Regions from separate parts of the Tardiphaga sp. OK246 genome, predicted to be linked through region 3. Evidence: predicted binding sites of a transcription regulator. Region 3 holds the regulator's gene; each other region holds the start of a gene.
What was found. Region 3 encodes HrcA, which represses chaperone genes, less so after heat shock. Its sites were predicted from a motif close to GTTAGCACTCNCNNNNNGNGAGTGCTAAC; they were not measured.

Region 1 (10,022 bases), on a different contig from region 3:
CAGCTACAATCGGCGTTCGGCGTCATCGCACTTTTGGGGATCGCCTGGGCGCTCGGTGAAAACCGCAGCAGGGTGTCGCTGAGACAGGCCGCGATCGGTCTCGCATTGACGATCGTCGCTGCCGTGATCCTGCTGAAGCTTCCCGTCGTGACGCACGCCTTCAGCAGCATCAACGATGCCGTCAACACCATCGCCGCAGCGTCGCGCGCCGGCACCTCCTTCGTGTTCGGTTATCTCGGCGGTGGCGCATTGCCGTTCGATCTCAAGAATCCCGGCGCGGATTTCGTGCTCGCGCTGCAGGCACTCCCCGTGGTGCTGGTCATCAGCGTGCTGACCAGCCTGCTCTTCTACTGGCGTATCCTGCCGCCGATCGTGCGCGGCATGGCGTGGCTGCTCGAACGCACACTCGGCATCGGCGGCGCGGTCGGGCTGTCAACGGCCGCGAACATCTTTCTGGGCATGGTCGAGGCCCCGCTGTTTATTCGCCCGTACCTCGCACAGCTCACGCGCAGCGAACTGTTTCTGGTGATGACGGGTGGCATGGCGGGGATCGCCGGTACCGTGCTGGTGCTCTACGCCACTTTCATGGCGCCACTGATCCCCGATGCGTCGACGCATTTCGTGATTGCTTCCGTGCTCTCGGCGCCAGCTGCGATCCTTGTCAGCCTGATCATGGTGCCTGAGACGGAGGATCGTCGCACCGGCGGCTTGCTCGCCAATCCGGACGCATCGGCCACGAGCACGATAGATGCGATCGTCAAGGGCACGAGTGCAGGCATGGAACTGCTCGTCAACATCATCGCCCTGCTGCTGGTCTTCGTGGCGCTGATGTATCTCATGAACGCGATCCTCATGATGATGCCGACCGTGGGAGGCAACACGCTGTCCGTGCAGCGCATGCTGGGTTACGTGATGGCACCGGTGTGCTGGCTGATGGGCCTGCCGTGGGACCAGGCGCTGACCGCAGGCTCGCTGATGGGCGTCAAGACGATCCTCAACGAGTTGATCGCCTATGTTCAATTGGCGAAGCTCGGTCCCGATGCGCTGGATGCACGCTCGCGCCTCATCATGCTTTATGCGCTGTGCGGATTTGCAAATTTTGCCAGCCTCGGAATTATGATCGGAGGCATGGGCACGATGGCGCCGGAGCGTCGTAACGAAATCAACGCGCTCGGTGTGAAGTCGATCGTCTCGGGGACGCTGACGACCTGCCTGATGGGCGCGATCGTCGGCATGCTCACCTGAGACACGCCGCCAGCGCCGGTCAGCCGATCGTCCGCTGCAGCAGATCGAGCCAGTTGCCCGCGCCGAGCTTGCCGAGCAGCGTCTCGGAATAGCCCTTGGCGCCCAAGGCCACGAACAGCACCTGCAGGCCCGCGGCGGAGTCGATGGCCTCGGGCACCACCGCGCCGTCGAATCCGATCCCAGCCCGACATGATCCTCGCCCAGCTTCTCCAGCAGATAGTCGATCTGCTGCACCATCAGCTCGATGCCGGTGTCGGGCCGCATGCTGCCGTCGGGGCGCAGGAAGCAGGTCGCGAAATTCAGGCCGACCATGCCGCCGGTGTCGCGGATCGCGGCGAGCTGCCTGTCGGTGAGATTGCGCGGCGACGGGCACAGCGCATGGGCATTGGAATGGGTCGCCACCAGCGGCGCCTTCGACAGCCGCGCCACATCCCAAAAACCCTTCTCGGTGATGTGCGACAGGTCGACCAGAATCTTCAGGTCATTGCAGGCGCCGATCAACCGCTCGCCGGCCGCGGTGAGACCGTCGCCGAGATCCGGCCCGGACGGGAAGTGAAACGGCACGCCATGGCCGAAGATGTTGGTCCGGCTCCACACCGGCCCGATCGACCGCAACCCCGCCGCATAGAGAACGTCGAGGAATCTGAGCTCGGCGTCGATGGCCTCCGCGCCTTCCAGATGGACCACCACGGCCAGCGCCTTGCGCTCAATGGCGGACCGGATTTCGGCGGTGGTGGTGCAGATCGCCACCGCGCCTGCGGAAGCGCGTTCGAGCTGCAGCAGGATGGCCAGTTCGGCGACGACGGAATTGCGCGCCTCGTCCATCGTCAGCGGCTCGGGGAGCGGCACGGCGTAGCGTCCGCCCGTCATCTGAGCCATGAATCCCGATGACGCCTGAGCTGCCGGCGAATACAGCGCGAACAGCCCGCCGACGAATGCGCCGGCCTTCGCCTTCGGCAGGTCGATGTGACCGGCGGCTTCCCCGGTCAGGAAGTCGGATACCGGATCGTGCGATTGCGATTTGTACAGCCGCAGCAGCACATCGTTGTGACCGTCGAAAACCGGAACGGATGCAGTCATGAGATACTCGTTGAGGGCCAGGGCAGCGACGGGCTCAGCATAGCTGATTCAACGCCACTGCGACGCGCGAACAAGGCACGCGTCGCATTTCCGCACGCGAACTACCGGACTTCCACCGTCTTGAACTCCGCCGGAAGGATCACTTCCAGCAGTTCGCAATTGTCGGAGTAATCACGGATCAGATGCCTGATGCGTGGCGGCTGGGTCCAGCATGACCCCTGACGCATGGTCATCTCGCCCTCGCCTTCCATATAGGCCTTCACCCAGCCGTTCAGCACATAGACCAGCTGAAACTCGGCATCGTGATAGTGAAGCTTGGAGACCTCTTTCGGATCGCAAGGTCCGATCAGCCGGATGACATGCGCATGCGCCAAACCGCCGGTCGCAGCGGCAACGCCGAGATCGCGATACTTTGCGTAGGCACGCAGGCCGTCGCCGAGAAATGCTTCTTCCTGATAGTGACTGATCGCGACGCGCTGCTTGCGGCGCTGGCCGGGTTTCGCCGCGGCCTTGGCGACAGCTTTTGTACTCGCCTTGGCCGGCTTGCTAACCGCGAACTTCTTTGCTGCTTTCGCTACCGCCCGTGTTGCAGGCTTCTTCGTCGCAGCCGTTTTCGCCGCGCTCTTTGACGTTCGCTTCAGCTTCGCCATGTCGTGTTTCCCACCCGGCGCAATGCCAAACAAACGGCCAGCGCGTCCGGGAACCTAGCTGTAGTTCAGCACAGCGGCAATTCATCCGGCGCGTTGAGAGGCGCGGACTAGTGCAACCGGAAGACGCCATCCACGGCACGAAGCTCGGCCGGCTTGATCAGTTTCGAATGCGCGACGGTGACCGCAAAGAGCGGGCCATCGAGCTTCTCCTGCCAGAAATCCAGGAAATCCTTCAGCGCGGGGAACTTCGGAAACAAATCATAGTTCTGCCAGACGTAGGTCTGCAGCAGCGAGGGGTGATCGGGCATGCGGTAGAGAATCTGCGCCGTCGTCAGTCCGTAGCCAAGCACCTGCTTCCTGAAATCGTCAGAAACTGCATTTCTCGAGACCATGTTCAACCTCCATGGACAGAGCGCATTCGGCTAAGTGGATTCCGGTTTGACGTCGAACTTCGCTCTGCTCTCCTGTGACCGTGCTGACTGCAGCGAACCGGCTTCCACTTCGCCCATGACAACACGATGCATGAAATGTGACGCAAGCAACGTCCTCATCACAAGCTTAAAAGTTTAATAATGGGTTGAAAGCCGAATGTTAGCAGCCACTTACCGTGGATGCTAACGGATTCGAGAACCGGTATCGGAGGGTCTTAACCAATTCTGGCACCCGTCATATTTGAGTGCCAAAATATTTGGTAAAGACCCTTGCCGGTGGGGAACGTTCGGCCTATGTCCGGACCAGCTGCGCTGGCACTTGTTGGCTCAGACTGCCAATTTAAATTTCTCAAGCATCTACAGAAACTTAGGAGGACTGCATGAAATTCCGTCCGCTTCACGATCGCGTTGTGGTCAAGCGTATCGACGCCGAAGAGAAGTCCGCTGGCGGCATCATCATTCCGGATAGCGCCAAAGAGAAGCCCTCCCAGGGCGAGATCGTCTCCGTCGGCCCGGGCGGCCGCGACGAAGCCGGCAAGCTGATCCCGATCGATCTGAAGGTCGGCGAGCGCGTGCTGTTCGGCAAGTGGTCGGGCACCGAGGTCAAGATCGATGGTCAGGACCTGCTGATCATGAAGGAAAGCGACATCATGGGCGTCCTCGAAGGTGCCGCTCCCGCCAAGAAGAAGGCCGCTTAAGCGCCTTTTCCCCACCCATCCTGATTTTCAAGGAAGCAAAACATGTCAGCTAAAGAAGTGAAATTCGGCGTTGATGCCCGCGACAAGATGCTGCGCGGCGTCGACATTCTCGCCAACGCCGTGAAGGTGACGCTCGGTCCGAAGGGCCGCAACGTCGTGATCGACAAGTCGTTCGGCGCGCCCCGCATCACCAAGGACGGCGTCACCGTCGCCAAGGAAATCGAGCTCGACGACAAGTTCGAGAACATGGGCGCCCAGATGGTGCGCGAAGTGGCCTCGAAGTCGGCCGACGCAGCCGGCGACGGCACCACCACTGCTACCGTGCTCGCCCAGGCGATCGTCCGTGAAGGCGCCAAGTCGGTTGCTGCCGGCATGAACCCGATGGATCTGAAGCGCGGCATCGACCTGGCTGTGGAAGCCGTGGTTGCTGACCTCGTCAAGAACTCCAAGAAGGTCACCTCGAACGACGAAATCGCTCAGGTCGGCACCATCTCGGCGAACGGCGACGCAGAAATCGGCAAATTCCTCGCCGACGCGATGAAGAAGGTCGGCAACGAGGGCGTCATCACGGTTGAAGAAGCCAAGTCGCTCGAAACCGAACTCGACGTCGTCGAAGGCATGCAGTTCGACCGCGGCTACATCTCGCCCTACTTCGTCACCAACGCCGACAAGATGCGCGTTGAATTCGACGACGCCTACATCCTGATCAACGAGAAGAAGCTCTCCTCGCTGAACGAGATGCTGCCGCTGCTCGAAGCTGTCGTGCAGACCGGCAAGCCGCTCGTCATCGTCGCGGAAGACGTCGAAGGCGAAGCTCTCGCCACCCTCGTCGTCAACCGTCTGCGTGGCGGCCTCAAGGTTGCTGCCGTCAAGGCACCGGGCTTCGGCGATCGCCGCAAGGCCATGCTGCAGGACATCGCGATCCTGACCGGCGGCCAGGCGATCTCGGAAGATCTCGGCATCAAGCTCGAGAACGTCACGCTCGCCATGCTCGGCCGCGCCAAGAAGGTGATGATCGACAAGGAAAACTCCACCATCGTCAACGGCGCCGGCAAGAAGGCCGACATCGAAGCACGCGTGGCGCAGATCAAGGCGCAGATCGAAGAAACCACTTCGGACTACGACCGTGAGAAGCTGCAGGAGCGTCTCGCCAAGCTGGCTGGCGGCGTTGCCGTCATCCGCGTCGGCGGCGCGACCGAAGTCGAAGTGAAGGAGCGCAAGGACCGCGTTGATGACGCGATGCATGCGACCCGCGCTGCGGTTGAAGAAGGCATCGTCCCCGGCGGCGGCGTCGCTCTGCTCCGCGCTTCGGAACAGCTGAAGAAGATCAAGACCGCGAACGACGACCAGAAGACCGGCGTCGAGATCGTCCGCAAGGCCCTGTCGGCTCCGGCTCGCCAGATCGCCATCAACGCAGGCGAAGACGGTTCGGTCATCGTCGGCAAGGTCCTCGAGACCGCGACCTACAGCTACGGCTTCGACTCGCAGACCGGCACCTACGGCGACATGCTCAAGAAGGGCATTATCGATCCGACCAAGGTTGTCCGTGCAGCGATCCAGAACGCAGCTTCGGTTGCCGGCCTGCTGATCACCACGGAAGCCATGGTTGCCGAACTGCCCAAGAAGGGCGGCGCAGGCGGCGGCGGCATGCCTCCGGGCGGCGGCATGGGCGGCATGGACTTCTAAGTCCAACGCTTCAAGCAACTATCAGAATGCAGAACCCCGGCAGCGATGCCGGGGTTTTTGTTTAGGGCTGGTCATCGCAGACAATCGCGGAAGCCATTGCGGGTTGCGTGGCTACGGATCGTCTACTTGGTGGAAGCATCAGGGAAATAATCATGCGCATACTCATCGCTCTTTCTTTCATCGGCCTCAGCACCGCCGCGCATTCAGCTGCACGCAGCGTCTTTGAGAGTGCCAAGCACGTGTATGCGGTGATGGATTTGCGACAGAATCTTTTGAGTGAATGCGCAAAACAGGATCCGGCGAACACGGGCAAATACAACGCCGAGACTACCCGCTACCGACAGCGGACCAAGGTGCTGAGCGAAAAGGTGCGACAGCTTATCGTCGCCGAAGTGCCATCGACTCCGCCGGAGCAGAGCATAGGGGTCATCGCAAAATGGTCGGAAAGTGAATCGCGGCGCAATCTGAATTTTCAGCTTCAGCCGCAGCACCGTGCGCAATTCATGCAGAAATGCAGCTACATCATCGATCCCGATAACCGCCCGCGATCCAACGCCGCCAAGGCGCAGCACAACCAGATCATGGGTCTTCCCGAGGATGAATGGCCAGCCGATGTCCGCGTGATTAACGCATGGAAGCCATAGCGACCGCATCCCTTGGGCAACGCTTGCTGTGTGTTCTGTGCAGACGACAAAAGTCGTAGCACCAATCACCGATTTCTCATCGCAGCGCTATGTGTCCCGCCGCACTGTCATATGCCGTGGACCTGTCTGCACCATGCGCACGGTTGTCCGTCACGGGCCAATGGGCCGCTGCGTCGTGACCAAGACGCGGGTCTACCGTTAAGACGCGATCTCCGTCCGCAGTCTGAGGACTTCAGCTCGATCATGGCATTCAAAGCCTGGCAGTGATGCCGGGCATTTTTGTTGGCTGCGTCAGGCAACTGCCGCCGCGGACGGCTCGACGGAGCACGCCAGGATCGCCATCAACAGCCCGGGAAACCGCGCTTCGATATCGGCCGCCCGCACTGCGTTTTGATGCTCGACGCCCTTTTTGCTGGTCTGGATCAGGCCGGCCTCGCGCAACACGCGAAAATGGTTCGACAAAGTGGACTTGGCGATGGTCGGACATGGCGACGCCGCCGTGCAGGACAGGCAACCGCTCTCCTGCAGCAAGCCCCGGACGATCTGCAGCCGAATGGGATCAGCCAGCGCCGAGAGCACGCCGGCCAGCGTGATGTCCTTGGTCGCGGGGTGAACGAACTGAACCATAAAAAAGATATAGACGCCCCCTTGCGCTGGTTCAATAGTCCCATACTTCCGAACTATTGAAGCATCCAAGAGGGATCACGACCATGACCAAGACATTCGAAGGCAAAGTTGCGCTGGTGACCGGCGGCTCCAAGGGCATCGGCGCTGAAATCGCTATTCAGCTCGCCGCCGAGGGCGCTGCCGTCGCCGTCAATTACGCATCCAGCAAGAAAGGCGCCGACGAGGTCGTCGCGAAGATCACCGCCAAGGGCGGCAAGGCCATCGCGGTGCACGGCAATCTCGCCGAGCCGGACGGCGCCAAATCGGTGGTGGCCGAGACCGTCAAGGCGTTCGGGCCGATCGACGTTCTCGTCAACAATGCGGGCGTCTATGAATTCGCCCCTCTCGACAGCATTACGCCGGAGCACTTCCACAAACATTTCGATCTGAACGTGCTCGGGCTGCTGCTCGTCTCGCAGGAAGCGGCCAGACACTTCAACGCCAACGGCGGCAGCATCGTCAACATCTCATCGGGCGTCTCTACGATTACCCCACCGGGCTCGGCGGTCTACACCGCGACCAAGGCGTCGGTCGATGCGATCACGTCGGTGCTGGCGAAGGAGCTCGCGCCGCGCAAGATCCGCGTCAACGCCGTCAATCCTGGCATGATCGCGACCGAGGGCGTGGTGTCAGCCGGATTCCATGAAGGCGACATGCGCAAGTGGATCGAATCCGCCACGCCGATGGGCCGCATCGGCAAGGTCGAGGAAATAGCTTCCGTCGTCGCATTCCTCGCTTCTGATGCTGCATCTTACGTGACGGGCGAAACACTGCACGCCACCGGCGGCTTCAGGTAACCCACGCGCTCTGCTCAACAGTCTATCCGACATAGGCCAAGGGCGGTGCAATCAGCACCGCCCTTGCGAGGCCAGATCTCTCCTTGCCTCAATCATCATCACCGGCGGCCGGCGGCATCTGCGGCATAGACGGTGTCTGCATGCGATCCGCCGCTGATGGCTTCATGCGTTCGCGTGACGGAGCTTGCCCACGCATCATCTGAGCCTGATCGTGCTCGATCTGCGGAAAGAACACATCATAGCAAGCGCGGCTCAATCGCGGTCCTGCGCTGCGCAAGCAATTTTCTACCCGCCCCTCATCCGGCATTGCCGATGTACAGAGGCGAAACGCATCGGGCGTGCAGGCTTCGCGCTGTGCCTCCGTGCCGCTGCCCAAAGCCGCGACGCTGGAACCCGCAATCAATGCCACGGCGGTCGTCAGGCTTGTCAGAGTGTTTGCCATCGGTCCTGTCCTTACGAAGTTATGACAGGTGAAATTCTCAGTGGCGCGCTCGGTTCCTTCCTGGCCGCTCACATGCTGCTGAAAATGCAGGCTTAAGCGGGTGTAACGACAGTGCCGACAAAGCGAGTCAGTTGACCGCCTGCGTGCTTTCGTCGATCTCGTCGGTCCACACCTTGAAACTCACCAGCGTGTTCGGCCCAAAAGTTTGCGTGATCGGCACATCCGCGGCATCGCGGCCCTGCGCGATCAACACGCGTCCGATGCGCGGGATGTTGTTGCGGGCGTCAAACGTATACCAGCGGCCGCCGATATAGGCTTCGAACCAGCCGGCGAAATCGCCGTCGGCCCATGGCTTCGGCATACCGATGTCACCGAGATAGCCGGTGCAGTAGCGCGCGGGGATGTTCATGCAGCGACAGAACGTGATGGCCAGATGCGCGTAGTCGCGGCAGACGCCCTTCCCCTCGTTGTAAGCGTCCCAGGCGGTCTTGGTCGCGCGTGCGTGCTCGTAACCGAACTGAATATGGTTATGCACGAAATCGCAGATTGCCTGCACGCGTGCCCAGCCAGGCACAGTCTTCTCGAACAGCTGCCAGGCGACGTCCGACAGCCGATCCGTCTCGCAGTAACGGCTACCGAGCAGATAGACGATCGTCTCGGCCGGCAGATCCTCTACCGCGTGCTGGATGGCTGACGGCACGATAACGTCCGGCTTGCCGCTATCGTTGACGATCCCGTCGGCTTTGAACGTGATGCGGCCCGTCGGCGCAACAATGCGGCTGCACCAGTTGCCAAAGCCATCCCGATAGGGCGTGATCGGAACTGAGGGATTTATCGTGAGATAGTCCGGCACCACCACGTCGGAGGCACGCGTGAAGTGCATGCCCATCACGATCATGACAGGCGTCGGCTGCGGGAAATCATAGATCATCTCGTAGCCAACACGGATCTTCATGCAAAACACCTCATCCCGGCAAATCGTTGATTTCAAAAGCGAGACATCGCAAGCGTTGCACATTGCGCGACGATCTTGCGAGAAAAACCCAGCACAAGCGTCGACCAGAATGTCATCGATGTCAGATACATCCTCGAAATGGCGACAAAACGTCCAATAACAAGACAATCATAGCGAAATTCGACGAAACACCGGATCGCTCAAAGAAATCGATGGCTAATGTCTGTGAATAGGCGCACGCTGAATGGATGCCGGATCTCAGCAGCGACATGCGCGCGTGACCACGAGATCGCGCCGTGAGACCGTTACTTTCAAGCATCCTTTCCAGTTGAAGGGCCTTGGTCGTTTGATCCCGGCAGGGTCGTATGACGTCATCACCGATGAGGAGATGATCGAGGGACTGTCCTTCGCCAGCTATCGGCGCACGGCGACCATGATGATCGTGCCCGGTGCACCACCCCATACAAGTTCCATGGAGATGATCTCCATTGGGTCGCTTGAGCTGGCAGATGCGCAGCGCATCGATGCGAGCGCACCATGACCGACACTCCCGTCGAGCTGGATAGCCGCCGCGGCATGGCGGCACAGAAAGCTACCGATATCCGGCGCAGTCTCGCCGAAGTCGAATCCAATGCCGCAGCACTGCGTGAGCGGCAGCTGGCACTCGAAGAGCAGTTACTGACCACGCCGGCCACCACATGGCCTGAGGCTGCAGCGAAGGCGCGCTA
Region 2 (10,022 bases), 720 kb from region 3:
CTCGACATGCTGAAGGCCAATCTGGCGCGCTACGCGCAGGAAGCATGACAAGAGGAAGCACGACAAGGCCTGCCGGTCGTTTTGTCGCATAACTAAATTTAATCCAGGCGGCACTTATTGCGACACAAAGCGTCACTACATCTCCAGCGCGCAAAGCAAGCGCGCTTTGAAGACAGAGGACGCCATGACACCGCAAGAACGCCAACTGGTTGATGATCTCTTTGACCGGCTCAGCAAGGTCGAAGGCGCGCCACGCGATCCAGACGCGCTCGACGCCATTGCGCAGGGCCAGCGCCGCGCACCCAATGCGGTCTATGCGCTGGTGCAGACCGTATTGCTGCAGGACGAAGCGCTGAAGCGCGCCCATGAGCGCATCCAGCAACTGGAAGGCAACGGCGCCCCCGAACAGGCTGCTCAGGGCGGTTTCCTCGATTCGATGCGGGATGCCCTGTTCGGTCAGGGCCAGAGCCCGAACCAACCGCGTGGCTCCGTGCCGAGCGTTCGCCCGCCCGAGCCGAGCCGTCCTGCCTGGAACACCGGGCAGGTCATCGGCCAGCCACAACCGCAGGGTGGCTATGGTCAGGGTGGATACGGCCAGGGTCCGGGACCAGGCCAGTTCGGCCAGCAACAACCGCAAGCTGGTGGTGGCGGTTCGTTCCTGGGTACAGCGGCTGCGGCAGCAGCCGGCGTGGTCGGCGGGTCACTCTTGCTCGGCAGCATCCGTTCGATGATGGGCGGCAGCCATCAGCAAGGTTTCGGTGACGCCGCCAATGCCAGCGAGAGCAAGAGCCCATGGAGCTCCGGTTCGGATTCCTCCGGCGGCAACCTCGGCAATCAGGCCGGCGTCAATGATATCGGTTCGTCCAGCGGCTCCCGCGCCGGATCCTTCGATCAGGCGCAGGCCGATGCCGATCAGGACCAGGATCAAGACCAGGACGACGGTGATTACGACGCCATGGACATGGATTCCGACGACAGCGATTTGGCATAATTGTCGGGCGACGCAGCCTTAACCTCTCCCCGTTTTTTACGGGGAGAGGTCGGCCGGCGAAGCCGGACGGGTGAGGGGCATCGCGCGATATGAGCCTCGGTCGCTCAACTATCGGATCGGATTTTAGCAGCAAAAGATGGCCGGCCGCGTAACGGTGGGATTCGACAGTCCCTTCGTGATGAGAGCGCATGCCCCGCCCCTCACCCGGCGCTGCGCGCCGACCTCTCCCCGCACAGCGGGGAGAGGTTAAGTAAGATCAGATCACGACGACCCGGGCGCCGACGCCGACGCGGCCATAGAGATCGATGACGTCCTCGTTGCGCATGCGGATGCAGCCTGAGGAAACGTTGGTGCCGATCGTCCATGGCTCGTTGGAGCCGTGAATACGATACAGGGTCGAACCGAGATACATCGCGCGCGCGCCGAGCGGATTCTCCGGACCGCCTTCCATGTAACGCGGCAGGTCAGGACGGCGCGCCAGCATTTCCTTCGGCGGCGTCCACGACGGCCATTCCTTCTTCGCGGTGATCGTCTTTACGCCGGACCAGGTGAAGCCCGGCCGGCCGACGCCGATGCCATAGCGCATCGCCTTGCCGCCACCTTGTACCAGGAACAGGAACTTGTTCGGCGTATCGACAACGATGGTTCCGGCGCTTTCGCTGCCCTGATACTCGACCAGCTGCGGCTGATACTTGGGATCGAGCGCGGGGCGTGCGGCATCTGCCGTCTCTTCCTGCTGATAGACGCGCTGTTGCGGATCCATCGGCGGCAGCAGCGAACGCCGCTGCTCGTAAGAGTAGTCCGGCTGTTGCTGATAACGCTGGCCCTGCTGCGCCGGACCATCGCTGAACAGAAACTCGATGAAGCCGCCGCCCATGCGCGAGCGTTCGGCATAGGCCGTGCGCTGCATCGGGCGCTGCGGCTGCTGCGCATAGACCACCGGAGGCTCGGCGAATTGCGCCGCGGCTTCCACCGCAAGCGTCTGATGCGATCCAGCTGCGATGAAAGATGCGCTGGCAAGAAGCGTGAGAGAGAACTTTTTGAACATCGACGTACTCTGCACTGTTTCGTCGTGCGCGTTCTCACCTGAGAAGCGCTTTGCACACTCCGACTTAAGGTTAAAATCGCCTCGGTTTGGTAAACACAATCGCCGTTTGGATTCACCACGTCGTCAAACGGCGCAGTTCTATTTGGTAGCGTTTATTTTGAATGAACGCGAAAGCCCCATGGTTAACTAACAGTTTGCGCAGCGATTATCGGTGATAGGTGCGATGTTCCCGCGTGAACTTCACGTTAAACTCATGGGTATACGAACGGGGGATTGATTGAACGTTGGGGGACCTGATGTCTGTTCGTCGCAAGCGATTTCGCATTGAAGAAGTTTTCGGTACCGCGCCTATGCCCAATGAAGTGGTGGGCAGCAGCGAGCCTATGCCGATGCATCGCGAAATCATGGCTGAGCTCCGCGCGATCCGCGCGCAGATGGGAGCGCCGGCCCGTAACGCCGTGACAGATCAGGTCGGCGCCGCCGCCGATCAGCAGGTTGCGGAAGCGCAGGCGCTGCTGGCAACCTATCGCGCTCAGATCGAGCAGTGCGAAAAGCTCAAGATCGAACTCGATCTGATCCACGACGCCATTACCCGCACCAAGATGGAAATCGCAGTTCTTCACGGCAAGAGCTTCGAAGGCGACGAAATGGCGAAGGTCAACGGTGAACTTGGCGCCGTCGTCGGCGGCACCGAAGAAGCCACGCAGCAGATTCTCGCCGCAGCCGAAGCCATCGATAATGCATCGACAGCGCTCGGCAAGGTGACCTCACCCGATCAGCAGAAGCAGATGCTGGAAGAGATCGGCGATAACGTCGTCGCGATCTTCGAAGCCTGTAACTTCCAGGACCTCACCGGCCAGCGCATCAGCAAGGTGATGACCACGATGAAGTTCATCGAAAACCGCATTACTGCGATGATGGACATCTGGGGTGGCGTCGATGAGATCAAGGCGCATGCGCCGGCCAAGGTCGACGACCGTAGCGAAGACGACAAGCTGCTGAATGGTCCGAAACTGGACGGCGACGTCGGCCATGCTTCGCAGGACGATATCGACGCGCTGTTCGGCTAAGATAATTTTCGACCACAGTTAGAGATCGTTTAACGCCGGGCAGCAATGCCCGGCGTTTTTATCATCACGAAACAGAGCAGCACCGCGAGTGCCAGCACGGTCCCAAGCAGCAGCACCATGCGGTCGGACAGCGTCTCGACTGCGGAAGCCACCACGAATGGCGCGAAGGCCTGCACGAACAAAGCCGGCCGCGCGATGCGGCCGATGACGCGGCCATATCCGACCGGACCGAACATCAGAAGCGGCAGCGCACCGCGCGCGATGGTCATGACGCCATTGGCCGCGCCGAAGCCGATAGCGAACAAGGCCGCCAGCGGAAACGAAATTCCCGCAAAGGCCAGCATCGCGAAGGCCGACACCACCAGCACCACCGCCCCGCGCGCGATCCACAGCGGATGGGTGCGCCCCGCCAGCATGAAGTCTGCCAGCCGCGATGCCACTTGCGCCGGTCCGAACATCGCACCGATGGTCACCGCCGTTGCAGCACTGAGCCCGCCGCGCTCCAGCAGCGCCAGCAGGTTCGAGGTCACGCCCGACAGAATGAAGCTGTAAAGCGAAAAAGCCGCCGCCAGCAGGATGAACGGCCAGCCTTCCGGGCGCTGGGTTGCCTGTTGGGGGACGACAACGGCATCCGCCACGGGCAGCGGCACGACGGCGACGTGGCGCGGCAATGCAAAAGCATGAAGCGGCGCAACGACAAAGGCGAAGATTGCTGCGAAGGTCAGATACGTCCCGCGCCAGCCGACAGCCTCAAGCAGAAGATGGGTCGCCGGCCAGCCGACCGTCGAGGCGAAGCCGCCTGCAAAGGTCACGAAGGTGATCTGCCGCCGCGCCGAGGCACCGAAGATGCGCGTCAGCGTGGCGAAGGCGGGATCGTAGAGCGACGCCGACATTGCAGCGCCGAGCAACAGCCAGCAGGCCAGATAGGTCGCGGGATGATCGGCGACTGAAAATAGAGCGAGACCCAAGGCACCGGCCAACGCGCCCGATGCCATGACGACATTGCCGCCGTGGCGGTCGATCAATCCACCAACCACCGGCGACAGCAGTCCCGATACGATCAGCCCCAGCGAAAAGCCCGCCATGCCGAAGGCCAGCGACCAGCCATGCGCCGCCGTGACATGTGGCATGGTCAGCACCGGTGGATAGATCAGGATGCCCCAGGTCAGGATCTGGGTGAATGCCAGCACAAGGACCGCGCGGCCCGGTCCGAAAACAAGGTCGCGCAATCGGTGCATGGGCTCACGTCTTCAAGGGAGTGGCGGGATCCGCCTTACGCCTCAGGTCAGGCCTTGGGTGCGCAACGGACATAGACCATGTTGCCGTAGCGAACCGCAGCGTCCTTGTCGATGAAGCGTGTGACGAGAATCCGACCGTCGAAGGAGACGATCTCGCGATCCTTCTCACCACCGGCGGGACCGGGCGGGCCGATATAGTTCTTGCCGCTCGGCGAGCCCTTGAGGCGCAGTTCCTGCGGCGTCGCCTCGTCGGCAAGATGCATGATGACCCCGCCGGTGGCGCCCTGGCCGATGATATAGGGCTGCTTGCACTGGCCGCGCGCGGCATTCTCTGTGCGAACGCGATCGTTGGGATTCATGTAGGACGCCAGACCCCAGCGGCCGACGAGTTCTTCCGAGCGGATCGAGGCTGGCAGTTCCGGCGCCGGCGGGGGCTCCGGCGGCGGTGTCGGCTGCGAGTTCCCAAAGCTGAACCCGCCCAATCCACCAGACGTGCCGCACCCGCCCAATGACAGCGCCAAAGTTGAAACGATCGCCAGATGGGCAACCGTGCGGGCGTAGCGTGACCTGATCATATTATCCCCTAGAGCAAATTCCCCGGCTGCCCGTCCCGGCAGCCAAGCGCAAAACACCTGACGGCGCAATGAGGTCGGCAGAATTACGCCGACTCTCCATTATGGTTTCCAGATCATCCTATATTGGCCTCACCAAGGCCTTAAGGCCTCGCTTGACTCAAAAAGCGTCTGGCCATATTTCCCGGACGCTCAATTAGCACTCCCGGAGCGCGATTGCTAAGGGAATGAGCCGGCCGCCTTGAGCGTTCCGGCTGGATTCCCGCCCGCCTCCGAGATGGCAACGAAATCGCAAACCCTAAAGGGACACTCCCATGGCCAAGACCAAATTCCGCCCGCTGCACGACCGCGTCGTCGTCAAGCGCATCGTCGCCGACGAGAAGACCAAGGGCGGCATCATCATCCCGGACAGCGCCAAGGAAAAGCCGTCTGAAGGCGAAGTCGTCGGCGTCGGCCCCGGTGGCCGCGACGAAGCCGGCAAGCTGATCCCGATCGACATCAAGGTCGGCGACAAGGTTCTGTTCGGCAAGTGGTCGGGCACCGAGATCAAACTCGACGGCGAAGAACTCCTCATCATGAAGGAGTCGGACATCATGGGCGTGATCGCCTAAGCGACTCGCTTCAGCCTCCCCACACGCCGTCGTCACCGGGCTTGTCCCGGTGATCCACGTCTAGGCCGCAAGCTCGGCAAGGCGTGGATGGCCGGGTCAAGCCCGGCCATGACAGCGTTTTAGTTTCAAATTCCCATCACTTGGAGCACCATCACATGGCAGCCAAAGACGTTAAATTCTCCGGAGACGCGCGCGATCGCATGCTGCGCGGCGTCGACATTCTCGCCAACGCCGTCAAGGTCACGCTCGGTCCGAAGGGCCGCAATGTCGTGATCGAGAAGTCGTTCGGCGCTCCGCGTATCACCAAGGACGGCGTCACCGTCGCCAAGGAGATCGAGCTCGAGGACAAGTTCGAGAACATGGGCGCGCAGATGCTGCGCGAAGTCGCCTCGAAGACCAACGACACCGCAGGCGACGGCACCACCACCGCCACCGTGCTGGCCCAGGCCATCGTCCGTGAAGGCGCCAAGTCGGTTGCTGCCGGCATGAACCCGATGGACCTCAAGCGCGGCATCGATATCGCCGTCGCCGCCGTCATCAAGGACATCACCAAGCGCGCCAAGCCGGTTGCGTCTTCGGCCGAAGTCGCCCAGGTCGGTACCATCTCCGCCAACGGCGACGCTGCCATCGGCAAGATGATCGCTCAGGCAATGCAGAAGGTCGGCAACGAAGGCGTCATCACGGTTGAAGAGAACAAGTCGCTCGAGACCGAAGTCGACATCGTCGAGGGCATGAAGTTCGATCGCGGCTATCTGTCGCCCTACTTCGTCACCAATGCCGAGAAGATGACCGCCGAGCTCGAGGACGTGTACGTCCTGCTCGTCGAGAAGAAGATCTCCAGCCTGCAGGCCATGCTGCCGGTGCTCGAAGCCGTGGTGCAGTCGGGCAAGCCGCTCCTGATCATTGCTGAAGACGTCGAAGGCGAAGCCCTCGCCACCCTCGTCGTCAACCGCCTGCGCGGCGGCCTCAAGGTTGCTGCCGTCAAGGCACCGGGCTTCGGCGATCGCCGCAAGGCGATGCTGGAAGACCTTGCAATCCTGACCGGCGGTCAGCTCGTCTCGGAAGATCTCGGCATGAAGCTGGAAAGCGTCACGCTCGCCATGCTCGGCCGCGCCAAGAAGGTCGTGATCGACAAGGAAAACACCACCGTCGTCAACGGCGCTGGCAAGAAGCCGGCGATCGAGGCCCGCGTCAATCAGATCAAGGCACAGATCGAGGAAACCACCTCGGACTATGATCGTGAGAAGCTGCAGGAGCGTCTGGCCAAGCTGGCTGGCGGCGTTGCCGTCATCCGCGTCGGCGGCGCGACCGAAGTCGAAGTGAAGGAAAAGAAGGATCGCGTGGATGACGCGCTGAACGCGACCCGCGCGGCCGTTCAGGAAGGCATCGTCCCCGGTGGCGGCACTGCGCTGCTGCGTGCCAAGAAGGCCGTCGGCCGTCTCACCAACGAGAACGCCGATGTGCAGGCCGGTATCAACATCGTGCTGAAGGCGCTGGAAGCTCCAATCCGCCAGATCGCCGAAAACGCCGGCGTTGAAGGTTCGATCGTGGTCGGCAAGATCCTGGACGAGAAGTCCGAGACCTTCGGCTTCGACGCGCAGACCGAAACCTATGTCGACATGGTCGCCAAGGGCATCATCGATCCGGCCAAGGTGGTGCGTACTGCACTGCAGGACGCGGCCTCGGTGGCCGGGCTGCTGGTCACCACCGAAGCCATGGTCGCCGAACTGCCGAAGGAAGCTGCACCGGCGATGCCGGGCGGTGGCGGCGGTATGGGTGGCATGGGCGGAATGGGCTTCTAAGCCCTGCTTTCACGCTCAACTGCATTGTGATCGAAGGCCGCCTCCGGGCGGCCTTCTTTTTTGCCTGCCACGCATCGTGCTTGCGACTTATGGCCTTTCGCCTTGGTCGCGGTTCTGATTCAATCCCGTGATTAATCTCGCATGGGCGGAATCAGATAAATCCGCCCGGAGACACGTCGATAACGTCCAGGGACTTTTGAAATGCGCGCGCTTCATCTTTGTCTGCTCGGCCTTACGGTCACCGCCTCGGTTGGGACCGTCCACCACGCTTTCGCGCAGGTGAAAGCCGCGCCGAAGAGCCAGCCGGCAGGCCCCGAGACGCGCTATTTCACCTCGATCGACGGCGTCATGAACGGCAATGCCGACGTGATCCTCCGGGAGACGCGGCAGGGCAAGGCCGTCACGGCCGCGACGCTTGATGTCTGCTATCCCGCCGAGAAGGGCAGCGACCGCAAGGATCGCTTCGTCGCCAATCTCACGGTCAGCGGTTCGACGTTGACCGGCGCAACGCAGACCCAGGTCGACAAGCTGCCGGTGACCATCAAGCTGAACCGCCGGCCGACGGGAGACACATTCGAATTCAAGGGACAGATCTCGGTCGGTCAGACCAACAACAACGTGACCTCCTCGGACAATTCCGATCAGAGCGAGAAGGAATTCCAGGACAATCAGTCCACCGACGACAATATCGCGCCCGCGCCGAAGGATTTCACCGAAGTGTCACCCGAAGCGATCGCGGTGAAGATCAAGCTCGAAGCCGCACTCGATTTCGTCCGCACGCTGCGCGGGCAGAATGTCGAAGTCGCGTTGAACAGTCTGACCGTGTCGTGCGATGCGCTCCGCGCCGGCGAGCAGGTCATCAGCCTCGCCATCGATCCGGAACGCGCTGCGGCTTTCGTCGCCAAAACCAAGACCTATCCCGGCGTCGTCAATGTCGGCTGGACCACGGGCGCTATCGACATGGATCGTACCGTACGCTTTGCGGCCACCGACTGGCGCGATGGCGACAAGATCAATCGCGACAAGGTTGCTACGGCGCTGGCGAATGTGCTCGCCAGGACCATGTCGGGCAAACCTGCGGCCAGCTCATGGGATGATGAGACCGGAAAGCTCAAGCTGACCTTCAAGCGCCCGAGTCAGGTTCTGCCCGCGCTCGAATTGACGGAGACGGTCGAGGTCAACGCGATCATCGCTCCCGACAAGCCCGGCACGACGGATAAGCTGATCCTTTGGGTCAGCACGCCGTCAGTAACGACCGCGGATGAGAACTCGGGTGCGAAGCTGGCTCTCGCGGATTCGCCGACGGCCGATGAAGAGAGCGATCCGCGCGACGACAACGGCGCGGTTGCAGCTGTCGCGGCGGAGTTCAAGGCACAGCGTTGGGATGCAGATAATTCGAACTGGAAGTGAGTGACAGCATTCTGCTCAGCCGTCGTTAGCAATGCCGAAGCGTAGGATGGGTAGAGCGCCTTCGCGAAACCCATCAACCAAAATCGTCGAAAGCGATGGGTTTCGCTGCGCTCTACCCATCCTACGCGAGCCGCTCTAGTTCGTATTCAGCCGAAACCGCAGCGACTTCGGCCCGACGAACGTCACTGCATCACCGCGCCGCTGCCAGTTGGTGGCCCCGCCGAGATCGGCGATCAACTGATCGTCCATCGCGGCCTGTGCGTCCGAGCAACTGCGGCTCTCCATCGCGCCGGCGACGAAGACGACGGTGTTGCCAGCGACCGAGAACTGCCCCTTGCCGCCCTTGCACCACAACTCCACCCGCGCCTCGCCGGCCTCGCCGATTTCCAGATTGGGAATCCGCTTCGAGCCGGGCTGACGCTGTGCATCCAGAGTCATTTCCATGCCGAATGGAAACTCTTCGGCGGCATGCGCAGGGACGACAATCAGAAACGCCGCACCGGCAATAGCGGCCCGCAGCAAAGTGGTCATGGCAGTCATAAGAATTCTCGGCGTGATCGTGGATGGCGACAATGGCCGCGGTTCTACGCGCGGCCGCGATGGTTGACCAGAACCGTCGGGAAACAATATGGCGCGACAACGAAAAATCCCCGCGGCCTTGCAGCCGCGGGGATTCGTCATTGGTTCGTTGCGTGCACCCTACGGCGCCAGGACCATCAACGTGAACGGATAGACATAGGCCTGTAGCATCACGAACAGGCCGACCATGCAGGCCAGCACGATCGAGTGCCAGAACACGAAGCGCAGGATCGTGCCCTCATGCCCGAACCAGTTGGTTGCGGTGGAGGCCACAACGATCGATTGCGCGTCGATCATCTTGCCCATCACGCCGCCGGACGAGTTCGCCGCGCTCATAAGGATCGGCGACAGACCGAGCTGTTCGGACGTGATCCTCTGCAGGTTGCCAAACAGCACGTTCGATGCGGTATCCGAACCGGTGAGCGCCACGCCGAGCCAGCCAAGCAGTGTGCCGAAGAACGGGTACAGCACGCCGGTGGCAGCGAAGGCCAGACCGAGCGTCGCGTCGACACCCGACAGACGCGTGAGCGTGCCGATGGCCAGCATCGCCGAGATGGTGATCAGCGAGTAGGCACAGATCTTGATGGTGCGGCCATATTCCACAATCATCTTCGCAGGCGAAAAGCCCATGATGAAGCCGGAGATGATCGCAGCCAGCAACATGCCGCTGCCGGTATAGGAAACGTAAGTGAACGCGAACA
Region 3 (10,022 bases):
CTTCCTTCAGGCGCTGCAGAGCCAGCTTGTCGTTGCGCAGGTCGATGCCCTGCTCTTTCTTGAACTCGTCGGCGAGGTAGCCGACCAGACGCATGTCGAAGTCTTCACCGCCGAGGAACGTGTCGCCGTTGGTGGACTTCACTTCGAACACGCCGTCGCCGATCTCAAGGATCGAGACGTCGAAGGTGCCGCCGCCGAGGTCATACACCGCGATGGTGCCGGACTTCGACTTGTCGAGGCCGTAAGCGAGCGCAGCCGCAGTCGGCTCGTTGATGATGCGCAGCACTTCGAGACCAGCGATCTTGCCGGCATCCTTGGTGGCCTGACGCTGGGCGTCGTTGAAGTAAGCGGGCACGGTGATGACGGCCTGCTCGACCTTCTGGCCGAGATGAGCCTCCGCGGTCTCCTTCATCTTCTGCAGCGTGAAGGCAGAGATCTGCGAGGGCGAATAGGTTTTACCGTCGACTTCGACCCAGGCGTCGCCATTGCCACCTTTGGCAATCTTGTAGGGGACGAGCTTCTTGTCCTTCTCGACGGTCGGATCGTCATAGCGGCGGCCGATCAGACGCTTCACCGCGAAAATGGTGCGCTCGGGATTGGTAACTGCCTGGCGCTTGGCCGGCTGGCCGACGAGGCGCTCGCCATCATCGGTAAAAGCCACGATGGACGGCGTGGTCCGCATGCCTTCTGCGTTCTCGATGACCTTCGGCGTTTTGCCATCCATGACGGCGACGCAGGAATTCGTCGTACCGAGGTCGATACCGATGACCTTTCCCATGCTCTCATATCCTTTTTCTGCGGCAGGTTGGCTGGGCCCTGACGGCACCCCGCTCCCAACCCCCAAACATCAACTATTCGCGATATTGCGACGGTAGGCCTCATATAGGAGGGGGGGTGGTGGCCGCAAGGCATCTGGCACGCTCCAGACCCATGAAAACACGACCGGTGCGCGAAATTAATATTTGGTGAAACAGACCCTTGGCGGTTGTTTCGCCAATACGCGACGGATGGGCGCGGACGGCGCCGGGAACGGATTTATGGCTTGATCTGTTGGCGGAACAGGGCAACCGTGAAAGCCCTTTCCGACCGGGCGCGCGGCGACCAAGGCCGGAGCCCCGCACCATCGAACAGCCTCAATGCAAACCCAGTAGATTTTTCATGAAACATGCTGCGCCCCTGTTCGCCTTGACCATGCTGACGGCCATTTCGGTCGCCCACCGCCCCGCTTTGGCGGCCGATCCGATTTTCCCGCCGGGGGTCCGCGTGGGTCTGGCCCCGCTGGTCGGCCTCGCCCCGGCAAAGACCTTTGTCGGCTTCGAGACATCCGATCAGGGCGTCAAAGTGCTTGTAACCGAACTGCCGGCCGCCGCCTTCAACGAGGTTGAGACCGCGTTCAAGGCCAATCCGGCGGGTATGGCCGCGAAGCCCGAGAGCATCGAGACCACGGCCGGAAAGGCCTTCTACACGATCGAGAATGCCAAGGACGCGACCGGCAATGTCAGGCGCTATTCGATGATCGTCGGCGGCGGGACCTTCTCCGGCTATGTCGCCGTGCAAGTCCCGGAAAACGCCCAGAAAATCTACACCGACGACGCGGTGCGCCAGATGCTCTCATCCGCCGTGGTCCGTAAGGAAGTCCCGCTGGCAGAACAACTCGGTCTGATGCCGTTCAAGGTCTCGGAAATGAGCGACTTCAAGACCGTCCGCACGCTGGCGCCGGGTGCCGCGCTATTGCTGGCCGACTCGAGCGACGAGAACAGCATCGAAACGAGCCCTTTCATGGTGATCGGCAGCCTGGCCTCGGCACCTGAAAAGACCGAAGATCGCGGCCGCTTTGCCCAGCAGGCAGCAGGCACGATTCCGGGCCTGCGCGAAGGCCGCATCACCATGTCGGAGCCGCAGCGGATCGACGGCATGGCAGGCTGGGAAACCCGTATCGACGCCGTCAGCGGCAAGAACAACACGCCGGTCAGCGTTGTGCAGTGGCTGCGCTTCGGCGGCGGCAAAATCACGATGCGCATTATTGCAAGCGCACCGCGCGATGATTGGGCCAAGGCGTTTCCGCGCTTCCGCGCCGTGCGCGACGGCATCGAGCCGCGCTAAAGAACGCACGGCCGTCCTCACGGCCCGCTTTACGAGCTCCCCGTGACCTGATTTGCTTGGCCAATTCGGTACGGGGAATTTCGCGATGCTCAACAGACGTCAGGTTTTCGGGGGGCTTGGAGCCTTAGCCATGACCAGCCTAGCTCCCAAAACACTATCCGCCGCTGGCAAGGTCAGCCTCGATCGCACATCCGTCCTGCTGGTGATCGACGTGCAGAATTGCTTCCTGCCCGGTGGCAGCCTTGCGGTGAAGGACGGCGACAAGGTCGTCCCGGTCATCAACGGCATCGCCAAGAAATTCGCCGATGTGGTGATGACGCAGGACTGGCACACGCCGGGCCATATCTCATTCGCGTCCAGCCATAGCGGCAAGAAGCCGTTTGAGACCACCGACGTGAAATACGGCAAGCAGGTGCTGTGGCCGGATCACTGCGTGCAGGGCACTGAAGGGGCTGCGCTGTCGAAGGATCTCGCGATCCCGCATACCGAGCTGATCCTGCGCAAGGGCTTCAACAAGGACGTCGACAGCTATTCGGCGTTTACCGAGGCTGACGGAAAGACCACCACCGGTCTTGCCGCCTATCTGAAAGCCCGCAAATTGCAGCGCGTATTTATCGCCGGCCTCGCCACCGACTTCTGTGTCGCGTGGTCCGCCCTCGATGCGCGAAAAGCAGGTTTCGATGTCTATGTAGTCGAAGATGCCTGCCGCGGCATCGACACGCAGGGCTCACTGGCCAAAGCCTGGGCCGACATGAACAAGGCCGGCGTGAAGCGTATTCAGTCGGGCGATCTGGCGGCTTGACCCATACTCTCATTGTCATCGCCCGACCTGGCACGCAATTGCGCGCTTGGATCGGGCGACCCAGTAATCACCGGCGCTTGTGATCACTCACTGAGACCGGCGTGTACTGGATCACCCGCTTTCGCGGGTGATGGCAGCCAGAGGCTCTGTTACTCCGAAACAGGTGCGGCCTTGGCGCCGCCCTTCGAGACACCGACCAGCGCTGGGCGCAGCACGCGCTCGCCGATGGTGTAACCGGCCTGCACGACCTGAACGACGGTGCCCGCAGGCACGGAAGCATCGGGCACTTCGTACATCGCCTGCTGGAAATTCGGATCGAACTTCTCGCCCGACGGATCGAACTTCTTCACGCCGTTCTTTTCCAGCGTGTTGAGCAGCGAACGCTCGGTAAGCTCGACACCTTCGAGGAGCGCCTTCAGGCCCGGATCGGCCGCGGCCTTGGTGTCGGCAGGCACGGCATCCAGCGCACGCTGCAGACTGTCGGCGATATCGAGCACTTCGCGCGCAAAATTGGCGATCGCATAGGTGCGGCCGTCGGCAACTTCCTTCTGGGTCCGCTTGCGCAGATTTTCCATCTCCGCCAGCGTGCGCAGCATCTTGTCGCGCGATTCCGCGGCTTCCTTGGTCAGGGCCTCGACCGAATTCGGTTCCGGATCGTCCGGCATGATGTAGGGCTTGGAGACCACCGGATCGGCGGCCGCTGCCGTCTTGTCCTGATTGTCGTTCTGCCCATTGGAATCAGTCATCACGCTGCCTTCTCAAAAACACGCCAAAATGGTGGGATTGCTGAGCGGGATATCGGGGTTTGAGCGCCGAAAATCAAGCGCAACCGGCCGGATTCGGCCGATCTGTCAGCCCCCGAGCATGCGGCTGACGATGCGCGCCGCGTAATCTACCATCGGGATCACCCGCGCATAGTTCAGCCGGGTCGGGCCAATGACACCGAGAACGCCGACAATATGGCCGGCGCCATCGCTATAGGGCGCAATGATCGTGGACGAGCCGGACAGCGAGAAGAGTTTATTTTCCGAGCCGATGAAGATGCGGACACCTTCGGCCGTCTCCGCCCGACCGAGAAGGTCGATCACCTCGCGCTTGGCTTCGAGATCGTCGAACAGGAGGCGAACGCGTTCAAGATCCTCCAGCGCATGAAGATCCTCAAGCAGATTGGCCTGGCCGCGCACGATCAGCTGCCGATCGTCCTTCTCGCCACCCGACCAGCTGGCAATGCCGGCGGCAATGACCTTCTGGGTCAGCTGATCGAGCTCGATCTGGTTCTGGGTCAGTGCCGTTTCCAGTTCCAACCGGGCCTCAGCCAGCGTACGGCCGCGAATCCGGGCATTGAGGAAGTTAGACGCCTCGTTCAGCGCCGACGACGGCACGCCCGGCGGCAGGGTCAGCACGCGGTTTTCGACCTGGCCATCCTCGGCAACCAGCACGACCAGCGCCTTTTCGGGCTCTAAACGGACGAATTCGATGTGTTTCAGCCGCACATTGGACTTGGCGGTCAGAACCACCGCCGCCGCGCGGGTAAGTCCGGACAGCTGCGTCAGCGCCTCGCCGAGCGCCGCCTCCACCGTCTGCGAGCGCCCCACAGAAGACAGTTGCTGCTGGATCGATTGCCGCTCCGGCTCGGTGAGGTCACCGACCTGCATCAAGGCATCGACAAAAAACCGCAGTCCGAGTTCGGTCGGCAGCCGTCCTGCAGAGGTATGCGGCGCATAGATCAGGCCGAGCTGCTCCAAGTCCGACATGACGTTGCGGACCGAGGCCGGCGACAGCGGAACCGTGATCAGGCGCGAAATGTTGCGCGAACCGACAGGTTCGCCGGTGGCGAGATAGCTCTCGACGATCTGCCGGAAGATCTCACGCGATCGCTCATTGAGCTGGGCGAGCCCGGCATGCGGCGAAATCAGGCCGATCGGATCGTGGTGGGCCACAGGGTACTCCTTGAGAACCTAATCTGTCGCCCCGAGCCCCCGGATACAAGCACCATTGCGTGCGTGGAACCTGCCCTGCCCTTGCCGCTGCGCTCCGTGCCCCCTAAAAGCACCGCGAACAGGCTCTCTCTGGACATTTGGAAGGATTTTCTCATGCGGCCAAGCCGTCGTGCGCCCGATGAACTGCGCGCCGTGTCGCTGGAACGCGGCGTGGTCAAATATGCCGAAGGCTCCTGCATGGTGAAATTCGGTGACACCCACGTGCTGGTGACCGCCACGCTGGAGGAGCGCCTGCCACCATGGCTTAAGGGCCAGGGCCGCGGCTGGGTCACCGCCGAATACGGCATGCTGCCCCGCGCCACGCTGGAACGCACCCGCCGCGAAGCCGCATCCGGCAAGCAAGGCGGCCGCACCGTCGAGATCCAGCGCCTGATCGGCCGCTCGCTGCGCGCTGCCGTCGACCTCGAAGCGCTCGGCGAACGCCAGATCACCATCGACTGCGACGTGATCCAGGCCGATGGCGGCACCCGCACGGCGTCGATCACCGGCGCATGGGTTGCGCTGGCCGACTGCATCTCGTGGATGAAGAACCGCAACATGTTCAAGAACGGCGTCGGCAACGTGCTGCGCGACAATATTGCGGCGATTTCCTGCGGCATCTATCAGGGCACCCCGGTGCTTGATCTCGACTATGCCGAGGATTCCGAAGCCGATACCGACGCCAATTTCGTGATGACCGGCGACGGGCGCATCATCGAGGTGCAGGGCACCGCCGAGAAGACGCCGTTCACGCAGGACGAGTTCCTGAAGCTGATGGCCCTGGCGCAAAAGGGCGTCGGACGCCTCGTCGAACTGCAGAAAATGGCCATCGCGTGATTCCGCAAGTCATCAAGCAGGCGTAGACTCGCATCATGCATCGTCGAATCACTGGGAAGCTCGTCATCGCCACCCACAATCCCGGCAAGCTTGCCGAGATGCGCGATCTCCTGGCGCCCTATGGCATCGAAGCAGTATCGGCCGGCGAACTCGACCTCGCCGAGCCCGACGAGACCGGCGACACCTTCAAGGCCAATGCCGCCATCAAGGCGATTGCCGCGGCCAATGTCGCGCAATTGCCGGCCTTCGCGGATGATTCAGGCCTCGTCGTCGATGCCCTCGACGGCGCACCCGGCATCTTCTCGGCACGCTGGGCCGGCGAGTCCAAGGACTTCACCGGCGCGATGACGCGGATCGAACGCCTGTTGCAGGAGCGCGGCGCGACCACACCCGACAAGCGAACCGCGCATTTCGTCTCGGCGCTGTGCGTGGCCTGGCCCGACGGTCATCTCGAGGAAGTCGAAGCGCACGCCCATGGCACGCTGGTCTGGCCGCCGCGCGGCACTGCCGGCTTCGGCTACGATCCGACATTCCTGCCCGATGGTCACACCCGCACCTATGGCGAAATGACCGCGGTCGAGAAGCACGGGTTGCCGCCACTCGGCGAGGGCTTGTCGCATCGCGCCAGGGCATTCGTGAAACTCGCGGAGATCTGCCTTGAACCCCGCTGACGCACAGCAGGACGCTTTCGGCGTCTATGTGCACTGGCCGTTCTGCCTGTCGAAGTGCCCGTATTGCGACTTCAACAGCCACGTCCGTCATCACGCCGTCGACGAAGTACGTTTCGCGCGGGCCTTCGCACGGGAGATCGAAACCACGGCTGCCCGCACGCCAGGCCGCACCGTGACGTCGATCTTTCTCGGCGGCGGCACGCCGTCGCTGATGCAGCCGCAGACCGTCGGCGCGATTCTGGATTCGATCGGAAAATACTGGAACGTTGCCTCCGACGTCGAAGTATCACTCGAAGCTAACCCGACCTCCGTCGAAGCGACGCGCTTTCGCGGTTATCGCGAGGCCGGCGTCAACCGCGTGTCGCTCGGCGTACAAGCGCTTGACGATGCGTCGCTGAAATCACTGGGACGTTTGCATACGGCGCGCGAGGCACTCGATGCTGTGGCCATCGCGCGCAGCGCGTTCGATCGGTATTCGTTCGATCTGATCTATGCGCGCCCCGACCAGACCCCGCAGATGTGGATCGACGAACTCAAGCTCGCCATCTCGGAAGCCGCCGAGCATCTATCGCTGTATCAGCTGACCATCGAGGAAGGCACGCCGTTCTTCGGGTTGCACGCCGCCGGCAAGCTCAAGACCCCCGACGAGGGCCTCGCGCGCACGCTTTATGACGTGACGCAGGAAGTCTGCGCACAGCAGGGCCTGCCGTTCTACGAGATTTCCAACCACGCTCGCCCCGGTGCGGAGTGCAAGCACAATCTCGTCTACTGGCGCGGTCAGGAATATGCCGGCATCGGGCCTGGCGCCCATGGCCGCCTCGACATCGACGGTGTCAGACATGCCATCGCCACCGAGAAGCGTCCGGAAGCCTGGGTGATGCGTGTGGAAGACAACGGCCACGGCGTCACGTCGGATGAATTGCTCAACAGCGAAGAACGCGCCGACGAATATCTGCTGATGGGCCTGCGCCTCGCCGAAGGCATCGATCCCGCGCGCTATCAGATGCTGTCCGGCCGCGCGCTGGATGAGAAGCGCATCGCCATCCTGCGCGAGGAAGGCGCCATCGTCGTCGAGCAGAACGGCCGCCTGCGCGTGACGCAGGAGGGCTTCCCTGTGCTTGATGCTGTCGTGGCAGATCTGGCGGCGTAGGCGCTACGCCCCGAAACTCTTCGGCGAGCCCGCCACGGCCTGACCACCACCCGACGCAACCTTCATCACGGCGAGGCCGCGATCGTTGCCGCCATCGCTGCGGAAACGAAACAGACCATCGATGCCGGCAAAGCCGGATGGATTGGTGAGCGTTTCAGGTGCGAAGCGCTGTCCGCCTTGGGTGCGCGCCAAAGCGGCGACCAGCGCGACCGCATCGTAAGCGAGCGTCGCGGTACGCACGGGATCGCCGCCATATTTCGCGCGATAACGGCCCGCAAAGGCACGAAACCCTGCAGGATCTGGCGCGGCATAGAGCCCGCCCTGCAAAGCCGCGCTGTTGAAGACGCGCGGATTGTCCCACAGGCCCGTGCCGAGCAATTGCACATTGCGCAGATTGGCACCCGCCGCAGTCAAGGCATCAGCCGTTGCGACAACCGCGTCGCCATCGTCAGCAATGAACAACGCGTCGGCGCCGGTGAGGGATGCGGCAATGTTGCGTGCTGCGCTGGAGCGGTCAGCACCATAGCGCTCAAAAGCGACGACGCGGCCACCCTTGCGCGCGACGGCCTGCTTGAACGCAACTTCGACCACATTGCCATAGGCATTCTCGGGCAGCATCGCCGCAAAGGAGCGCTTGCCCGTGCCCGCGGCGTAATCGACGATGCGATTGACGTCGGACTCGGGCAGGAAGCTGAGCAAATAGACACCACGGCCGGCGACGCTGGAATCGGTCGAGAACGCGATCACCGGCACGTTGCGCGCGCGCGTGAGCTGCGCGGTGGCCGGCACTGACAGCGCAAACAACGGTCCGAGAATGATTTCGGATCCTTCGTCGAGCGCCTGCTGGGCGGCCTGCTGCGCGCCCTGCGCACTGCCATTGTCGTCCTTGATCAGCAGTTGAATGCTGGGATTCTGGAATTCGGTGAGCGCCATTTCGGCGGCGTTCTTCATCGACTGCGCGGCGACGCCGGCATTGCCGGAAGCCGACAGCGGCAGGATCAGTCCGACTTTCGTGCCCCCGGTGCCGATGGCTTGCGACTGCTGCGCCGGTCCGGCAGGCGGTCCCGATGGCGCCGTCGGTCCGGTGCCAAACGCATTGGTCAGCGTCGATTGCACACCCGCGCAGGCCCCGAGCAGCGGCGCGCCCAGCAGCAGGCCGACAGCCGTCCGCCGTGTTGCGCCCTTGGTCCCGGATTTGGGGTCGAACGGATCCGCCATCACTTCTCTTCTTTCGGCCGCATCAGATCGGCCCGCCTCGTCACCCGCTATATAGTGTGAGGCGCGGATTCAGACATATTGTCGGCGATAAGTTAACCAAAACAAAAGCTTTATGTCCGGCATACCCCGTCACCGCGGCCGGATTAGCACGACGGGAATGAACCACGGCCAAACGCCGAAAAACGGCTGTCCCCCTTTGGCGCAATTCGCTCTACATTGTCGCCATGCGCGCAACACCCCTCTCCTCATCGCCTGCGGACGCCGCGGCGCCATCGGCCCGGACCTTCACGGTCTCCGGCCATTTGCTCATGGCACCGAAAGCTGTTCCGGGGCTGCATCTCGTAGCCACGCCAATCGGCAATCTTGGCGACATCACCCTGCGCGCGCTGGAGACCCTGGCAGGGGTCGATATTATCGCCTGCGAAGACACCCGCATCACCCGCCGCCTGACCGAGCGCTACGGGATCACCGGCACACTCAAGCAATATCATGAGCACAATGCCGAACAGGCACGGCCAAAAATTCTTGAAAAGCTGTCGCAGGGCGCGTCCATCGCGCTGGTGTCGGATGCCGGCACGCCACTGATTTCCGACCCCGGCTTCAAGCTGGTGCGGGAAGTGACCGCAGCAGGCTTCAATGTGATTTCGCTGCCGGGGCCATCCTCGGTGCTGGCCGCGCTGGCCGTCTCTGCCCTGCCGACCGATCGCTTTTTCTTCGAGGGCTTTTTACCGTCGCGGCAGATGGCGCGGCGATCCCGCCTGACCGAGCTGGCTGCCATCGATGCCACGCTGGTGATGTTCGACTCCGGCAACCGCGTGCAGGACACGCTGGCCGATCTCGCGGACATCATGGGCAACCGCGATGCGGCGATCTGCCGCGAACTCACGAAGATGCATGAAGAGGTCAATCGCGGAGCGATTGCCGATCTGGCCAAGGAGGCCGATGGGCTGGAAACCCGGGGTGAATTCGTCCTGGTGATCGGGCCGCCGGCCGCCGATGCGCAAGCCATAACCGAAGACGACCTCGATGCCCTGCTGCGCAACTCGCTGCAGCGCGACAGCGTCAAGGATGCCGTGGCGCATGCGGTCGAACTGTCCGGCCGGCCGCGCCGCGCCGTCTATGCCCGCGCGCTGGAACTGGCCAAGGAGATTCACAGGGACTCAGGCGATGGCGAAGACTGACAAAGTCTCCGCCCCGAAGCCCGCAGCCAAGCCAGCTGCGCCGGAACGCGTCGCCGCGTTCAACACCGGCCTCTCCGCCGA

Region 1: a site for HrcA is predicted at 3,631-3,659, ahead of CHC01_RS14320 (co-chaperone GroES). Genes of this name have one in related genera too.
Region 2: a site for HrcA is predicted at 5,115-5,143, ahead of CHC01_RS01795 (co-chaperone GroES). Genes of this name have one in related genera too.

What each region holds. Positions count from the first base shown of each region.
Region 1 is NZ_FZOX01000003.1:270,721-280,742, forward strand. It holds gene CHC01_RS14300 (NupC/NupG family nucleoside CNT transporter) at 1-1,245, shown strand, start outside; gene CHC01_RS33395 (hypothetical protein) at 1,265-1,402, opposite strand; partial or broken gene CHC01_RS14305 (dipeptidase) at 1,477-2,325, opposite strand; gene CHC01_RS14310 (cupin domain-containing protein) at 2,427-2,975, opposite strand; gene CHC01_RS14315 (usg protein) at 3,083-3,367, opposite strand; gene CHC01_RS14320 (co-chaperone GroES) at 3,787-4,104, shown strand; gene groL (chaperonin GroEL) at 4,147-5,790, shown strand; gene CHC01_RS14330 (hypothetical protein) at 5,943-6,434, shown strand; gene CHC01_RS14335 (ArsR/SmtB family transcription factor) at 6,726-7,061, opposite strand; gene CHC01_RS14340 (SDR family NAD(P)-dependent oxidoreductase) at 7,145-7,897, shown strand; gene CHC01_RS14345 (hypothetical protein) at 7,986-8,411, opposite strand; gene CHC01_RS14350 (transglutaminase domain-containing protein) at 8,467-9,294, opposite strand; gene CHC01_RS14355 (hypothetical protein) at 9,572-9,835, shown strand; gene CHC01_RS14360 (hypothetical protein) at 9,832-10,022, shown strand, end outside.
Region 2 is NZ_FZOX01000001.1:361,873-371,894, forward strand. It holds gene CHC01_RS01765 (LysR family transcriptional regulator) at 1-48, shown strand, start outside; gene CHC01_RS01770 (DUF2076 domain-containing protein) at 185-991, shown strand; gene CHC01_RS01775 (L,D-transpeptidase) at 1,248-2,039, opposite strand; gene CHC01_RS01780 (protein phosphatase CheZ) at 2,336-3,109, shown strand; gene CHC01_RS01785 (MFS transporter) at 3,139-4,347, opposite strand; gene CHC01_RS01790 (hypothetical protein) at 4,395-4,922, opposite strand; gene CHC01_RS01795 (co-chaperone GroES) at 5,234-5,530, shown strand; gene groL (chaperonin GroEL) at 5,686-7,332, shown strand; gene CHC01_RS01805 (hypothetical protein) at 7,534-8,742, shown strand; gene CHC01_RS01810 (META domain-containing protein) at 8,878-9,273, opposite strand; gene CHC01_RS01815 (L-lactate permease) at 9,442-10,022, opposite strand, start outside.
Region 3 is NZ_FZOX01000001.1:1,083,340-1,093,361, forward strand. It holds gene dnaK (molecular chaperone DnaK) at 1-778, opposite strand, end outside; gene CHC01_RS05270 (hypothetical protein) at 1,159-2,103, shown strand; gene pncA (bifunctional nicotinamidase/pyrazinamidase) at 2,189-2,905, shown strand; gene grpE (nucleotide exchange factor GrpE) at 3,055-3,651, opposite strand; gene hrcA (heat-inducible transcriptional repressor HrcA) at 3,757-4,845, opposite strand; gene rph (ribonuclease PH) at 4,999-5,721, shown strand; gene rdgB (RdgB/HAM1 family non-canonical purine NTP pyrophosphatase) at 5,757-6,392, shown strand; gene hemW (radical SAM family heme chaperone HemW) at 6,379-7,542, shown strand; gene CHC01_RS05305 (penicillin-binding protein activator) at 7,546-8,760, opposite strand; gene rsmI (16S rRNA (cytidine(1402)-2'-O)-methyltransferase) at 8,985-9,941, shown strand; gene CHC01_RS05315 (YraN family protein) at 9,928-10,022, shown strand, end outside.